Regions from separate parts of the Alteromonas sp. McT4-15 genome, predicted to be linked through region 1. Evidence: predicted binding sites of a transcription regulator. Region 1 holds the regulator's gene; the other holds the start of a gene.

Evidence for each region. Region 1 encodes sigma-54, which starts transcription at its own class of promoters, with help from an activator protein. Its sites were predicted from a motif close to GTTGGCACGNNNNTNGNNT; they were not measured.
Region 2: the regulator sigma-54 is predicted to act here: its motif matches at 4,576-4,594, upstream of flgB (flagellar basal body rod protein FlgB).

The regions. Positions count from the first base shown of each region.
Region 1 is NZ_JAJALG010000007.1:60,395-69,145, reverse strand. Features, by position in the region: gene lptA (lipopolysaccharide transport periplasmic protein LptA) at 1-153, shown strand, start outside; gene lptB (LPS export ABC transporter ATP-binding protein) at 156-881, shown strand; gene LHL20_RS07675 (RNA polymerase factor sigma-54) at 955-2,451, shown strand; gene hpf (ribosome hibernation promoting factor) at 2,481-2,768, shown strand; gene ptsN (PTS IIA-like nitrogen regulatory protein PtsN) at 2,782-3,225, shown strand; gene rapZ (RNase adapter RapZ) at 3,284-4,129, shown strand; gene LHL20_RS07655 (HPr family phosphocarrier protein) at 4,129-4,401, shown strand; gene mgtE (magnesium transporter) at 4,602-5,960, shown strand; gene LHL20_RS07645 (response regulator transcription factor) at 5,980-6,717, opposite strand; gene LHL20_RS07640 (spondin domain-containing protein) at 6,926-7,741, shown strand; gene LHL20_RS07635 (spondin domain-containing protein) at 7,753-8,592, shown strand.
Region 2 is NZ_JAJALG010000003.1:113,704-122,454, forward strand. Features, by position in the region: gene flgG (flagellar basal-body rod protein FlgG) at 1-415, opposite strand, end outside; gene flgF (flagellar basal-body rod protein FlgF) at 462-1,205, opposite strand; gene flgE (flagellar hook protein FlgE) at 1,420-2,805, opposite strand; gene LHL20_RS03795 (flagellar hook assembly protein FlgD) at 2,820-3,506, opposite strand; gene flgC (flagellar basal body rod protein FlgC) at 3,538-3,960, opposite strand; gene flgB (flagellar basal body rod protein FlgB) at 3,963-4,397, opposite strand; gene LHL20_RS03810 (CheR family methyltransferase) at 4,678-5,508, opposite strand; gene LHL20_RS03815 (chemotaxis protein CheV) at 5,524-6,453, opposite strand; gene flgA (flagellar basal body P-ring formation chaperone FlgA) at 6,656-7,375, shown strand; gene flgM (flagellar biosynthesis anti-sigma factor FlgM) at 7,479-7,808, shown strand; gene flgN (flagellar export chaperone FlgN) at 7,896-8,327, shown strand; gene LHL20_RS03835 (LPP20 family lipoprotein) at 8,350-8,751, opposite strand, start outside.

The DNA.
Region 1 (8,751 bases):
AGCATTACCTTTGATATGATTACCGAGCAACTGCTTGCAACCGGTGGCGATGACGACAACGGTGAAGGAAGAGTGACAACTGTTTTCACTCCTGAAGCAATTCGCAAGACGAATGCTAAAGACAACGAACAAGATAACGAGGGCAACCAATAGCAATGGCTACTTTGAGCGCAAGAAACCTTGCTAAGGCGTATAAATCACGCCAGGTTGTCCGAGATGTCAGCCTCAGTGTATCGACAGGTCAAATTGTAGGCCTGTTAGGCCCAAATGGTGCTGGTAAGACCACAACATTTTATATGATTGTTGGGCTTGTTCCTCTTGATAAGGGCGCCATTGAAATTGACGACAACGAGTTAACACATCAGCCCATGCATGAGCGTGCACGCCGCGGAATTGGCTACCTCCCGCAGGAAGCATCTATATTTAGAAAGCTCACTGTGCATGAAAATATCATGGCAATTTTACAAACCCGTAAAGATTTAAATTCACAGCAGCAAGAGGAAGAAGCCGATGCGCTACTTGATGAATTTAATATTAACCATATACGTAATAGTACGGGGATGAGTTTGTCAGGGGGAGAACGCCGCCGAGTGGAAATTGCGCGCGCCCTTGCAGCTAAACCACAATTTATTTTATTGGATGAACCCTTTGCTGGTGTTGATCCAATATCAGTAAATGATATAAAGAAGATTATTCAACATCTTCGAGATAGGGGTATCGGTATCCTTATCACTGACCACAACGTACGAGAAACATTGGATGTTTGTGAAAAAGCGTACATTGTGAGTCATGGCGAGCTTATTGCGCAAGGAACTGCGGAACAGGTTTTAAGTAATCAAAAAGTAAGGGATGTATACCTAGGCGAACAATTCAGGCTATAGTTAGTGTAACCGGATTGTCATTTTTCAATCTCGCTCAGGTATATTCAATTTAGAGCATTTAAATAAGACGTAGATGAAACCATCTTTACAGCTAAAATTTAGCCAACAACTCACCATGACACCTCAGTTGCAGCAGGCCATTAAACTGTTGCAGCTTTCTACGCTCGATCTTCAACAAGAAATTCAAGAAGCGTTGGATTCAAACCCGCTATTAGAAGTTGAAGAAGGCCACGACGAGCCTCAGCTTGAAAAAAATAACATCGATAATGATGACAGTGGGGTAGAAGCTTCTGCCACTGCATCAAGTGATACTTTGGAAGCTGGCGACGCACTAGAAAAAAATGATCTTCCAGACGAATTGCCAATCGATAGCACATGGGATGAGTATTATTCAGCATCGTCTGCGCCGGCACCAGGACCTGCCAGTGACGACGAACAAATTTTCCAAGGTGAAACGACTGAGGACATACAAGAACATCTATTGTGGCAGATGCGCCTCACCCCTTTTTCTGACACTGACCGTGCCATTGCAATGGCTATCATTGATTCTATCGATGAGTCAGGGTATCTAACCGTTACTCTTGAAGAGATTTTAGAGGCGGTTAACGCGCAAGAAGCCTCTGGCGAAGATGAAGAGGAACTCATTGAAATGGACGAAGTAGAATGTGTATTAAAGCGCATTCAAATGTTCGATCCCATTGGTTCTGGATCGCGCACCCCACAAGAATGCTTGATGGTACAGCTTCGCCAATTCGCAGATGATACACCATGGCTTGCCGAGGCAAAGCAGTTAATAGAAGACTATTCTGATTTGCTGAGTAGCAAAGATTACCGCACCTTAATGCGCAAGAGCCGATTGAAAGAAGATCAGCTTCGCGAGGCTATGCGTTTGCTGCAAACCTTGAATCCTCGCCCAGGTAGTGCTTTAGTTACTAAAGAACCTGAGTACGTTATTCCAGATGTATCGGTTACCAAAAAGAATGGCCGTTGGGTGGTTGAGCTGAACCCTGATAGCCTGCCAAAACTTAGCGTCAATCAACAATATGCCGCAATGAGTCGCCGTGCGAAGAACAGTAGCGATTCACAATTTATCCGCTCACACATGCAAGAAGCCAAGTGGTTTATCAAAAGCCTAGAGTCGCGTAACGACACACTGATGAAGGTAGCAAATTGTATTGTGCAGCAACAAATGGGCTTTTTTGAACATGGCCCAGAAATGATGAAACCAATGGTATTAAATGATGTCGCAGAAATGGTAGATATGCACGAATCGACTATTTCACGTGTGACAACACAAAAATACATGCATACCCCTCGTGGCATCTTCGAGTTGAAGTATTTCTTCTCTAGCCATGTTGCAACGGAGTCAGGTGGTGAATGTTCATCAACCGCCATTCGTGCATTGATCAAAAAACTAGTGGCAGCTGAAAAACCCAGTAAACCACTAAGTGATAGCAAGATTGCTTCATTGTTGGCCGAGCAAGGCATTAAAGTTGCCCGGCGGACAATAGCAAAGTACCGGGAATCGTTATCGATCCCGCCGTCGAACCAACGCAAGAGCCTTATTTAACGGGCTTAATAATATAAGGAAGACGAAATATGCAAATCAACCTTACTGGTCATCATGTCGAAATCACCGACTCTTTGCGTAATTATGTCGATACGAAGTTCAGCAAACTTGAACGTCACTTTGATCACATTTCTAATGTGCATGTCATCCTGAACGTTGAAAAATTAAACCAAAAAGCAGAAGCGACAGTTCACTTAAGTGGCGCTGAAGTATTCGCATCCTCAGAAAATACCGACATGTATGCGGCGATTGACAGCATGGTTGATAAACTCGACCGGCAGGTAATCAAGCATAAGGAAAAACTTAAAAAGCACTAGTAGTTAATTAAGTATGGATATACAAGCCATCGTAAGTCTGGACCGCACTGAATGTGCGGTTCAATGTAATAGTAAAAAGCGTATTTTAGAGATCATTGCCGATATTGCTGCTAAGAACAACGCGCATATCGACCAGTCGACAGTACTGAATAGTTTGTTGGCGAGAGAACGAATGGGTAGCACAGGTATCGGAAACGGCATTGCCCTTCCCCATGGTCGCTTAGCTGGCCTTGATAGAGTTATTGCCATTGTTGTTACCAGCACACCAGCTATTGATTTTGATGCGCTAGATGAAAAACCTGTCGATATTTTCTTTGCACTATTAGTACCTGAAGAACAAACCGAAGGTCATCTACAAACACTAGCCACAGTCGCAGGCAAACTGAGTAATAAAGACACTATTAAAGCAATAAGGCGTGCTACCACAAGCGATGACATTATAAATGCGTTAGCGTAACTCGCTGCTATACAACATTACTGCATTAAGCGCTTAACAGTGTAAAGGGAGAATATAAGTGAAGCTGATTATTATCAGTGGTCGTTCGGGCTCAGGAAAATCAATTGCACTGCGCGCTCTTGAAGACTTAGGGTATTACTGCGTTGACAATATTCCGGTTAACTTGCTCCCTACGCTAACGCACACAGTGGTTGATGAATACGATCAAGTCGCCGTTAGCATAGACGTACGTAACCTGCCTAAAAATCCAGACGATTTAGTAGAAATACTTGATTACCTGCCTTCGTCTTGGTCGATGACCATTGTGTATATTGATGCTAGTGATGATGTGCTCGTTAAGCGTTTTAGCGAAACACGCAGATTGCACCCGCTGGCCAAGCTCAACAAGTCTCTCTCTGAAGCCATTCGCGCAGAGTCAGCGCTGCTGGCCCCTATTGTCGAGCGAGCCGATCTCTATTTGGATACCGACAAACTCACTATTCATCAACTCGCTGAGCTAATACGCGAACGTATTCTTGGTAAGAAAAGCTCGCGATTAGTGCTTGTGTTTGAGTCATTCGGCTTTAAGCACGGCATTCCCAAAGATGCAGACTATGTATTTGATGCACGGTTTTTGCCCAACCCTCATTGGGAACCAGATTTAAAGCACTTGACTGGGCTAGACGCGCCTGTTGAAGTATTTTTAGGGTCTCAACCTGTAGTAACAAAATTTATTTGGCAAATACAGAACCTGATCACAACGTGGCTTCCACATTTAGAGCGCAATAATCGCAGTTATGTCACCGTGGCAATTGGTTGTACTGGCGGACAGCACCGCTCGGTATACATCGCCCAAGCGCTATCAAAAACATTTTTGGAAATTCATCCAGACGTTCAAATCCGTCACAGAGAGTTGAACCAGTAATGATTATTGAGAAAACACTCACAATCGTTAATAAATTAGGGCTTCATGCTCGTGCTGCCACGCAACTTGTACAACTAGCCAACCAATTTGACGCCAAAATTGTGCTTAAAAAGGGTGACAAGGAAGCTGACGCAAACAGTGTACTGGGACTAATGATGCTTGAAAGTCATCAAGGTGAACAAGTCAACGTTGTCGTGCAAGGCAGTGATGCCGAAGAAGCCATGGCAGCCATTGAGCAACTTATTGAAGGCAAATTCAACGAGGCCGAGTAAGTGCTCCCGCCCAATACAAGCACTTGAATTGGCGAAATAAACAACACTTAGTCATAATAACGTCATTATGCTCGCAATTGTCATGACAGCTTCATCACAATTGCGATATTCTACTGCATAAATCCCAAATTGCCCTGTAGACAAATTGGGATGAGCTCGTTTCATCTAATCTCAGTTTAGCTTAGTAGGACTCGCTACTTATGGCAGAAGCGCTTGTTTCCAAATACGTACAGACTCAGCTTCGTGCATTAAATGGTGCATTGAACAACGGTCAGTTCGTGTCTGTGCGTAAGCTTCTGCTAGAACTTCCCCCGTCTGATGTTGCTCATATTCTTGAATCCAGCCCCAGCCGAACTCGTGATGATTTGTGGGAGCTAATTGATGGCGATTTCCACGGTGATATATTAGAAGAACTTTCTGATGACGTGCGTAATGGCATCATCGCTAAAATGCTTCCAGCTAATGTTGTTGATGCATTGGAAGAGATGGACACGGATGACTTAGCCGAAACGCTCAGTAGCCTTCCAGAAACCGTTTTACAAGATATTCTCGACTCCATGGACGCCCAAGATAGGGTGCGTGCCGAGCAAGCACTATCATACGGTGAAGAGACCGCTGGTTTCATTATGAACACGGACACAATTACGTTGCGTCCAGATGTTACTATTGATGTTGTTCTACGCTATATACGCTTAAAAGGTGAACTGCCTGAGAATACCGATACCTTTTATGTAGTAAATCGCACCGATAACCTTGTTGGTATTGTCCCCGTTACTCGCTTACTTACCGCCGATACAGATGACAAAGTGTCTGACGTAATGGATACAGAGTCAGAAGCAATACCCGTTAATATGCCTGATGATGAAGTGGCAAGTCTCTTTGAGCGATATAACTGGTTATCAGCACCTGTGGTAGATGAAAATAATCGTCTCGTTGGTCGTATTACTATTGACGACGTAGTCGATATTATCCGTGAAGACGCAGAGCACTCGATGATGAGTATGGCGGGCCTTGACGATGACGAAGATACTTTTGCACCAGTCATGCAAAGTACTAAACGTCGTTCTGTTTGGTTAGCGGTTAACTTAGTCACTGCCCTTATGGCGGCAATGGTAAGCGATTTATTCGAGGCAACCTTAAGTCAATTGGCCGTGCTGGCGATTCTAAATACTATTGTGCCAAGCATGGGAGGTGTTGCAGGTAACCAAACACTTACACTGGTCATACGCGGTATGGCACTTGGTCACGTCAACGCGAGTAACTCCCGCTGGTTAATTAGTAAAGAGATGTCCATTGGCTTTTTAAATGGGGCTATTTGGGCAGTCCTCATTGCCTCGGTAATCGCGCTGTGGAAACAAGACTATATGCTTGGGGTAATTATCGCCTTTGCAATGCTAGTCAATATGATTGCAGCAGCGTTAGCAGGCGCAACCTTACCTATGATTATGAAACGCTTAAAAATAGATCCTGCATTAGCAGGTAGCGTTATCCTGACTACCATCACTGATGTTGTAGGTATTTTTGCCTTCTTGGGTACCGCTACCCTTTTCCTTATCTAACCTTTCAGCGAAATACACATTACGCACTGAGTGCTTTGTCGACGTAGCCGGTTAAATTTAACTTATATCCTACACCCCACACGGTTTCAACGAGCTGTGCGCCGTTATCTATACTGGCTACATTATCTAACTTATTACGCAATCGATTGATGTGGGTGTTAACGGTATGCTCATACCCTTCATGGTTGTAGCCCCATACGTCACTCAACAACTGATTGCGCGAAAAAACCTGATTTGGGTGACGGCAGAGGTAGTTAATAAGGGTAAACTCTCTGGCAGTTAACGATAGGGCTTGTCCGTTTAACGTAACGCTGTGATAGCGTAAATCAACTTTAAAGGGCCCAGCTTGAATGCTGTTGTCTGCGTTTTTTTGAAGGCTTGTGTCAAGGCTCGGCATACTCCTTCTCATATGCGAACGAATTCGAGCAACAAACACACGCTCGTTGAATGCGCCTCCAAGGTAATCATCGACGCCCACCTCAAAATAATCCGCTTCATCAGCACTCACGTTAGTTACTTGCTGACCGTCAACGGCCATAATCCAACTGTCTGGGTTTTGTAATACCAAACGTTCAATACGGTCTAAGCAAGACTGTTGCGCGTGGGACTGCACGATGACGAGTGAATAGTGCTGAGCATCAAGTAATGACAGTGCAGCTTGATAATTTGAAACCACGTCATGCAAGAATCCATGCTTGCTCAAGCTTTGCGTAATGATTTGCTGAAACTGGTTGTCACTATAGATTACAAGGATCATAGCTAGCTCCTATTTTGCCCTTAACAATCAAGACCGGAGGTTGCTTAAAATTATTCCACTTTCTATTAAAAAATTGTTCATTCTACTTTAGTACTTCGTTTTTAAGGCGACAGAGATCTGTGTCCTTTTTGTAATACTTCTGTGATGAAATGTGCATTTTGCTGACCTACATTTTTATGCGCTTTTAGGTCAAAACAAGGACAAAAAAATGAAATTTACCAAACTTGCTAGCGCTACCCTGCTATCGTTAGCCGCGGCTTCATTCAGCCACGCAGTGACTGTCGATGTTGAAATTACCAATTTAACGCAGGCACAAAGCTTTACCCCTCGACTGGTTATTGCCCATGACAACACGGTAGATGCGTTTGAAGTGGGTCAGCCTGCATCAACTGCATTAGCGTGGCTTGCAGAGGCTGGCGTTATCGACGATGAGCAAAATGAAGATTCAAGTGGCGCTAACTTTGAAGCGCTTCTTGGCCCTGTAGACACGGATAATGGCTCAAATACATGGCACCGTTTTGGTGGTCTTCTGGCGCCTAGTGCGACACTTAGCTATCCGTTCGATACTATGGATAAGCCATACCTTTCGCTATTGGCGATGTTGATCCCAACTAACGATGCATTTGTTGGTATGGACAGTATAGAAATCCCCACAGAGCCTGGCACTTATACTTACTATCTTAATGCCTATGATGCAGGTACAGAGTTAAATGATGAGTTGAACAGTGCACGCACTGATGTAGTTGAAGCGGGTACAGGCAACGCCTTAGGTGGCTATGGTCTGCCTGGCGTAGCGGGTGGTGGTGCCCCAACTCGTATTGTTGATTTGGGTACCGGTGGTACAGGTGTAGGTGCACAAGTTGTTAATGGGGAAGTTGAAGATGGTGAAGACGGCCCGGTTCATATTCACAGAAACGCGCTAGGTGATACTGATAACGCTGGCGGCGCTAGCGACCTTGATTCTACGGTACACCGCTGGTTGAACCCTGTTGCACGTGTTGTTATTACGGTTCCTGCGTCGTAAGGAGCGTTAGAATGAAAAATCCAATTGTAAAACTCAGTACGCTGCTAATCCTCTCTGCACTAGTCAGTGCGTGTGGCGATGATGGCGATACAGGACCCCAAGGGCCTGCTGGTCCGCAAGGTGAAGCGGGTGTCGATGGCACAGATGGACAAGACGGCGCAGATGGCCAAGACGGTATTAACGGTAATTCCGCAGTATATACCGTCCAAATCACCAATCTTACCTATGCACAGCCGTTTGCCCCAGCAGCCATTGTTCTTCATGAATCAGGCTACCACGCTTTTGCAGAAGGCGAAGCGGCGAGCATGGGCATAGAAGTTATGGCCGAAGGCGGTAACCCAGCTATGGTGATTGAAGAGGCTATGGACTCTACCGATTTCTTGGATGCGCAGAACTCGGGTGGAATTTTAGGACCTAAAACGAGCAGTGACATGTTCACCTTGGTGGTTCCTGAACTCGATGCTGACGATTTACGTTTAACGGTAACCACGATGCTGGTAAACACCAACGATGCCTTCACAGGGCTAAATGCAGCCGATGTTAGCAATATGTCGGTGGGTGACAGTAAAACCTTTATGACAGTAACATGGGACGCTGGAACAGAGGCAAATACTGAAACCGCAGCAACCATGCCTGGGCCAGCAGCGGGTGCAGCAGGTGGCGGCGGCGAGGCTGCGGGTTATGATCCAGTACGAGACGACTTAGCGGATGTTGTGCGTTTGCATACAGGTGTTACTACCAATGCTAATGCAACCGATCCCAGCCGTGAAGGTTTAGCGACTTCGGTTTTAACTGAAGGGCATCGCTTTGACTTCCCAACAAGCAGAGTTGTGATCACGCGAACACGCTAATTGTCATTAGTTTGCTTAGCAGATTATGACATTTGTGTATGACAAGGGCGCCCTCGCACTACGTGCTATGGGTGCTTTTTTATAGATAGATAGACATTGCGAAACAGAAAAGTGGCGATGCAATGAGCTGGCTTCAGCATAATATTGAAACCAGTCTAC
Region 2 (8,751 bases), on a different contig from region 1:
GTTGTAACAAGTAACCTGCACCTGAGGTAACAATTTGTCCTTGGTCGTTTAGACTAAATTGCCCATTACGGCTGTACGCTAATGTGCCATCTGGCTGAAGTATTTCGAAATAGCCACGGCCTTGTATAGATAAATCTAACGCATTTTCGGTTGTTAGTAGATTCCCTTGCGTATGTGCTTTTTGCGTAGAAACCACTTTCGAACCTGAACCTAGCATTAGTCCCGAAGGCAGCTCAGTATCTGCTGACGAACGGCCACCTGGCTGATTGATATTTTGATATAACAAGTCTTCAAACACGGCACGGTCTTTTTTAAAGCCAACCGTTGATGCGTTTGCCAAGTTGTTAGATACCACAGCAACATCAGTTTGTGCGGCATCAAGTCCGGTTTTACTAATCCACAGTGCTGGATGCATGTTAACCTCCGACGTTGCCTATCAAGCAACAAATCTTAAAATACGTTTACAGAATTCGTAGCAGCATGTTGCCGCGAGTATCTAATTCTTCCGCTTGCTTCATTACTTTTACTTGAAGCTCGTAATGGCGCTGAAGACTGATCATGTCGACCATTTCTTCTACGGCATTCACGTTCGACCCCTCTAGCATGCCTGACATCACTTTCACGTTAGCATTGGGATCTGCTATTGAGCCGTCTTCCATTCGAAAAAGACCGTCTCGACCACGCTCCATATCAGCGTAGTTAGGGCTGACAAGTTTCAGTCTACCCACCTCTTCAATAACGTTGGCGGGTGCGCCGAGTTGTCGCATAGACAATGTGCCATCAGAAGCAATATTCAAGTTGTCCAACGGCACTGGAAGAAAAATTGGACCGTTGTCGCCTAATACAGGGCGTCCTTGAACATCTGTCAAAATTCCGTCGTCGCCTAACTTGAAGTTACCATTTCGCGAGTACGCTTCTTGCCCGTTTTGGTCTTGAACCGCAAACCACCCGTCCCCTTGAATTGCAACATCAAGGTCGCGTTCAGTCTTGATCATCGGGCCAGACTCGTAATTATTTGAAGGGCTCTCTGTCATTGAAAATACTCGGGTTGGCAAGCCTTCACCGTACGCGGGCATTGACCTTGCCTGCTCTAACTGAGCACGAAAACCTGTAGTCTGCGCATTGGCTAAGTTGTTCGCGCGTACACCAGTACCTAAAAGATCTTGAGAAGCGCCACTTGCTGCGATGTAGAGAAGTTTGTCCATGACTGACTTTTGACTCTGATTAAACCTTACCCTTGATTTTGCAAAGGCAATGCCAATGTGTAGAGTTTGTAGCCAACAGGCTTATATGACGTTGTAGAGGTATGAAAAATATAGAAAAATAAAGAGGCCGCGCAGAGGCGACCTCGTGAAGTAATATGAATTTCGCCGACGAAAAAGCGCTTAATTATTGCCGCTTTTCTGCCGCCCTATCCGCCTATCGAATATTCAGGATAGTCTGGTTAAGCGAGTTGTTTACTTCAAGCGCTCGAGAGTTTGCCTGGAAGTTACGCTGAGCGATAATCATGTCGATTAGCTCAGTGGTCAAGTTTACGTTCGCTTGCTCTAGCGCTGATGAGTTAATTTCACCAAAGGTACCCGTGGTAGCTTCACCTGCTAGTGCCTCACCAGACAGAATACTTTCTTTCCACTGCGTGCTACTTTCCTGAGTAAGGCCCTGCTCATTAGAGAAGCGTACCAAGGCTACACGCACGATAGGTTCAGACGTACCGTTTGAGAAAGTTGCTCGCACAAGGCCATCTGGACCAATATCAATCCCCGTCAAACGGCCCACTGGCAAACCATCTTGCTCAAGAGACGTTACCTCGAATGCTGACGCGAACTGAGTAGGCTCATTCGGTGTTGCACCATTAACATCAAGGTTAAAATCAATGCTAATTTGTTGCGATGGATCTGAACCGTTCGCCAAAATAGTGGCACCAAGTGCCTCTGTTTGCATCTTGAAGTCTAGTGTTGCAGTACCATCTGGCGTTTCCATCCCAACAAAGTCACCACCTTGCGAGAAGATGAGCTTGGAGGCAGTCACTGCGTTACCCGTATTTGTCCCCAAAACGTTCACTGCCGTGGCAGGGTCAGTATCAGCGCCAGCAGAGTCGGTCATGTCAACCAAGGTATCGTCAACGGCTGTTGCAACATACCATTCGTTATCTACACCCGCGGTGCCGTCTTTAATAAAGTAGTATGTCATTACGTGGCTATCACCTAATGAATCGTACACTGTCACTGACGTTGCCGCGTTGTAAGTTAAGGGGTCTTCTGGGTTAAAATCTGCTGGATCAAGTGCTGAATCACCCGCCGGTAGGTTCATTCTAATATCGACTTCAGAAGTTTGCTGCGGCGAACCCGAAGAGTCAGGAATTCGCACGGGCTCAGTGGTACTTAATGCAACCGATGCACTCGTGCCATCAGCGTTCACTGGAAAACCTAGCAGGTTGTCACCATTACTGTTAACGACAAAGTTATCACTATCTAGCTTGAACTGGCCTGCGCGAGTGAAAGAAAAATCGCGAGAGGTTATTTCAGGTACAGTGGCAAAAAAGCCATTGCCGGTAATCGCCAAATCTAGTGAAGTATTGGTAAATTGCAAACTACCTTGTGAAAACTGCTGTGCAACTTCTTGCGTTAATACACCATCACCCACTTTGGTTTTACCACCCGCCAACAGTGATGCCGCATATACGTCACCAAACTCTGCACGTGATTCCTTAAAGCCAACTGTATTTACGTTTGCGATGTTGTTGGCGGTTACATCCAAATCTTTTTGTGCGGCAGATACGCCACTCAGTGCAATATTAAAAGACATTATTGATTCTCCTACTAACTGCCGATTTGAATGACGTCATCAAGATTGATACTGACATCACCATCCAAATTCAAAATTACGCCTTGACCACTAACGGCCAAACTGACACTTCCCACATGGCGGTTTACGGCTGTGTTCAACTGAACACCTTCACCGTTCAACTCACCGGTAGCATTGATTACATACTCGCCTGGGGTGACATCATTGCCATGCTTGTCTTTGCCATCCCATTCAAATTCGATGTTGCCAGCAGTTTGGGTGCCAGCATCAATTGTTTTAATTACTTCGCCGTATTGGTTTTCAATGGTAATTTTCATGTTCTGAACTGTCTTCTCGTTCACAACTACCCCTGAAATGCCGTCACCTTGATTTGCCATATAGCCCACGTTGCCTTGCACCAATACGTTTTGACCAATAAGGCTAGAGGCTTGAAGCGCTTGGTTTGATGTCATGGAAGCAGCGAACGACTCAAACTTTTCATTTAGCTGTGAAATACCATCAGCCATGGTAAAAGATGTCATCTGAGCAACCATTTGGTCATTGTCAACCGGTGCGGTCGGATCCTGATTGGCAAGCTGTTCAGTCAACATCGCGAAGAAATCTTCTTGCGATAGCTGCTGCTCAGTCCCATCGGCAATCTTCACCGTCTCTTCTTGCCAATACAAATCTGTATTTAAGCCGGTATTGTTTATGGTATTCACTGGTTTATCCTCACATTAACCAAGCGGCAGATTATTGCCCTTGACCGAGTTGAAGCACGCGGCGGAAAATTCTTTTGGTTGTATCGGCAACTTGCACATTTGTCTCGTAAGCTTTTGACGCCGACATCATATTCGCCATTTCTTCCACAATGTTGACGTTCGGCTTATAGATGTAGCCATTCTCGTCTGCCATTGGGTTATTTGGTGCATACTCCACTTGAAGTGGCGCATCGCTCTCTACAATGCCTCTTACCTGCACGCCAGTACCTTTTGACTGATCGCGCATGGCATCTTGAAGCGCTGTTGCAAACACAGGGTGTCTTGCTCGGTAGGTCTCGTTGTAACTACTGCTCACCGAATTCGCATTGGCGATATTACTTGCAGTGGTATTTAAGCGCACATTTTCCGCTTCCATACCTGTGCTCGATATTGTCATTACATTAAAAAGACTCATGACTATTGACCTCCAGAGCTTAACGCTTTCTTCATGCCTTTAATTTTTCCATTCAAAAATTCAAGACTTACTTGATAACGCAACCCATTATCTAAAAATCGATTTCTTTCGGCTTGTACTTCAACAGAGTTCCCGTCTCCCGTATCAGGTTGAGTCGGGATTCGGTATTTCATGTCAAAATTTGCCGATACTGACGTTGAATTGCCGCCTATGTGGCGAGAATTTGTCCTAACGAGACCACCTGAAGAGTGAGAAGATACGCCCCCCGAGCTTTCTTTCATTGCAGACTGCATAGCTTTGTTAAAATCGATATCTCTGGCTTTGTAGCCAGGTGTATTGGCGTTGGCAAGGTTGCCCGCAATCACTTCCATACGCTCTGTGCGTATCTTGAGCGCGGATTCGTGAAACCCTACTAATTTGTCTAAATTAATTGCCATAAATCGACCTCTGACTTACTCGTATTGCTTTCTCTGCGTTCATCTTTTGGCTTGGCGTTTATTTGCCCACAAGATGAGAAATGAAAAAGTCTCTTCTAAGCATGTGATGTGTGTAGAAGTTCAACACACGTCATCGATACTTATTTTTGATTGCGGTTAGGCTTTCTTGAAGATTATTTAGCAAAGCAGATGCCAAAATGTGTTTTTGACGGGGAAAGAGAAGTAAGAAAACGGGTTCAATTAGAAGAAAAACACTTATTAATCAAACCCATATTAATATTTATTTTTTTTGATAGTAGAGCCCAGGGTGGCACTTAACCATGCTGTAGATATCACTCGCTGCGCTAATAGATTCAGAAGCGCCAAGGAACAGTACGCCATCACTTTGCAGCTGTCCGGCAATTTGTTGCAGTATTCGCTGTTTAACTTGAGGTGAAAAATAAATAAGGACGTTGCGGCAAAAAACGATGTCGAAGCGGCCAAGACCTGCATAACTTGACAACAAATTAAGACTTCTAAACGATACCATTCGCCGAACTTCAGGCTTCACTTGCATCAGGCCTGTTTCGTGTTGCTCAAAAAAAGTGTCACGGCGCTGAGCAGAAAGACCACGAGCAAGTGAAAGTTCGTCATAGATACCTTGCTCGCACTTCTTAAGCATTTCAGAAGAAAGATCAGTTGCCACTATTTCAACGCCAGCACGCAGAGCGCCCGGCCGCTGACGCTGGAACTCAAGTACTGACATGGCAATAGAATATGGCTCTTGGCCGGAAGAGCATGCCGCACTCCAGATCCTAATCTTCTGATTCTTAGATGCGAGTTTTGGCAATAAATCCTTAATGAGAAGATCGAACGGGTAATTATCTCGAAACCACAACGTTTCGTTTGTGGTCATTGCATCGATCACACCTTGCAGAAGTGTGCGATCAAAACCGCGCACAACAACATCGATAAGTTCATCCGCAGATTCGTACTTATGCTTGTATAGCAAAGAGGCAAGGCGGCTTCGTACTAAGTACTGTTTATTGTCACCTAATACAATACCGCACTGCTTTTCGAGAAAGTCTCTAAATTTAAGGTAACTTTCTGGCGAAACATCTTTATTAGCCAATGCAGTGTTGCTCCGTTACTCGCATTCAGTCATTAACCATTTTTGGACCGCTGTAGCCAACTCATCAGGGTGGAATTTAGCGATAAAGTCATCGGCCCCGACTTTCTGCACCATGGCTTGGTTGAACACACCACTTAATGAGGTATGTAAAACGACATGAAGCTTCTGAAGCTCTGGTGTATTTTTGATTTCGGCAGTAAGGGTGTAGCCGTCCATTTCAGGCATTTCAATATCCGATACCAATACACCTACTCGATTTGTTACATCACCATATTCTTCGGCAATCGCCTTTAGGCGGTTAAGTGCTTCTAACCCGTTTTTGGCAAGCTCTATTTCAAGCCCTAGGCTTGTTAGCGCCTTCTTCACCTGATTGCGCGCCACGGCAGAATCATCTGCAATAAAGATGATTTTGTTCTCTTGGCCTTGGGTGGTTAAGCCCTCTGCAACCTCAGTACTTACTTCAGCGTTGAGCGGTGAAATTTCATTTAAGATTTTTTCAACGTCGAGGATTTCGATTAGCTCATTTTCTACTTCTGTAACTGCGGTCAAATAGCTGGCACGCCCTGTACCTTGAGGTGGCGGCATAATAGCATCCCAGTTTGTATTGATGATGCGCTCTACAGCACCCACCAAAAATCCCTGAACAGAGCGGTTGTATTCAGCGATTACAATAAAGGCGTTTTTTAAATCCTCAATGCGCTTACCACCGGTAGCCATGCTCAGGTCTATTACTGAAATTGTTTGCCCACGAATATGTGCAACGCCGCGTACTAGCGGGTTCAACTTCGGCATTGCGGTTAGAGGTGGACATTGAAGTACTTCACGCACTTTAAACACGTTAATCCCAAAACGCTGACGTCCGTTCAGTCTAAACAGCAACAGCTCTAAACGATTCTGTCCAACGAGCTGGGTGCGCTGGTTAACTGAATCTAAAATCCCCGACATAGGTCACCTCTAAGTAATACTGGGCATGATCATTGCCTACTATGTTTAAGATAGACAATATCACTAAATTTTTGCAGGTCAAACGACAGAAAAATGACGCTTGCTTCTGGTTATCGACCAAAATGCACGTTACTGCAACTTTGTTATCTGCATTGAGTTACTTAAGCATAGTCAATAACTCAACAACTGAACACGAAAAGTCATGATGAAAAATACGTACGCCAGCCTAAGCAGAACCATTTATTCGTTCGTCACACTCGTTGCGATGGGTCTTGTTCCCATTTCGAGTGATGCTTCGCAAAGTATGCACGAAAAAGTCGAAGAAGGCGCGAAACAATATTTATTGTCACAACTTGCTGATAACTCTCAAGATACTAGCACTGATGTGTCAATTGTGAAGATAGACGATAGAATAAACATTCCCAATTGCCCTACTGGCTTCCAATACCATGCTTCTGATGAAGCGCTCGCTCAGTCGTACATATCTGTTCGTGTAAGTTGTGGCGATAATGATTGGTATTTATTCACAAGTGGTCAAGTTACGCGCACTACGGAAATTGTGGTGACTCAAGGCGCGGTAAGTCCAGGAACGGTTTTGACCGCTTCAAACCTATCACTTGCCAAAGTGGATATTCGAAAACTTAGATTTACCGCTTTCACTGATATTGATGCGCTTGTTGGCGCTCGCGTAAAACGGCGGGTAACTGATGGTCAGGCGCTGCAAAGCAATATGCTATGCTTTGTATGTAAAGGTGATAGGATTACCATTACCGCGCAGGTGGCTGGGATGGAAGTAAAAACAGCTGGAATTGCCCAACAAGACGGTGTTGTAGGTGATAACATTAAAGTTATTAACGCCACGAGCCAAAAGCCTGTTATTGCAAGAGTCGCCAGTTCAGAAGAAGTCGTGATACACTTGTAATTGAGGCAGTGAAAATCTACCGCTTTTGTTAGTAAAAAGGCTAAAGAAATTACGCGCTAGGCCGATACAAATAACAGAGGCAAAAAGGTAGTGAGGATTAATTATGGCAATTAACAATATAAACAATGGGTTACCTAAAACTCCCGTTGATAATGGCAAGGTTGCGCAGCAAAATCAAACGCAGCAAGCCCAACAACAGGCATCGGCTCAGACTGCATCGACAGCACCTGTGCCACGTCAAGATTCTGTTTCGTTGACACAATCGGCGCAGCAGTTAAATCAAGTTCAAAAGAAAGGGTCTGAAGCGCCTGTGAATCAGGAAAAAGTGGATCGTCTTAAAAAAGCAATTCAAAGTGGTGAGTACCGCGTTAATCCAGAAGTACTGGCTAACAAAATTGCAAAACTTGAGTCAGAAATCTTCAGCTCAAAGTAAAACTCATGCCCGTTGGCGTCTAGAGTCCACTAATCTTTAAAGTAATTTAGTAAGTAGCTTAATAAGTAATGTAATACAGGTATCGAAGTGACAGAACAGATGAGCAATTTGGAACAGGCACTAAGCAAACAGGTAGAACAACTTTCTACACTCGCTTTATTGCTTGAAAAAGAATTGCAATTGATCAGTTCCCGCGAAGCAGAATCACTCATGCGTTTGCTCGACGAGAAGTCTGTCTTACTGGAAGCTATTCAAACTCTTGACGGTCAGGTGGAGCAGTTGATAAATGCTGCTCAAGAAATGACTGAAAAAGAAGAAGCGTTACTAGATAAAGCAAAGTCGCTTTTAGACGATTGTAAGTATCGAACTCAAATCAATCAAAAAGCCGTTGAGCAAGGACAGCTACGCCTCACACACCTACGCAATTTGATGATGGAGTTACGCGCCAAAGAATCGTTGACTTACGATAAGAAAGGTAAACCGAAAGGTGGCACTTTGGGTTCTGGCGTAAGTGCGTAACGCAATTTAACTCGGCACTACCTTAATAGTATTTAACGTTCTTCACCCTTCTAGGCTTTGCTGTCGTTAGGTAAAGGTCGTAGACCTGCTTCATATCTAATGAGAGTTCGGTAACATAAGTGTTATCTCCAACAGGATACGCCTTCATAACCTCAGCGCCACGGATAACACCTTCTACTGATGCTTTGAGTGTTTCACTTTCAACCACAAGACTCGAGACAGATTGGTTACCTTCTAAACGCTGCCCGTATACTTGTTCAGCTAACTCGCGATAGGCATCAAGTTTTGAAGCTCTCATTGCCATTATTAGCTTAGCGCTCTCACTGTCACCGCGCTGAGAGTCAATAGGCGCATAACCAACCGCTTTAAGTATAGGATAGCTCTCGGGTTCTACCGTTTCCCATTCCACATGCTTGTCGATAAT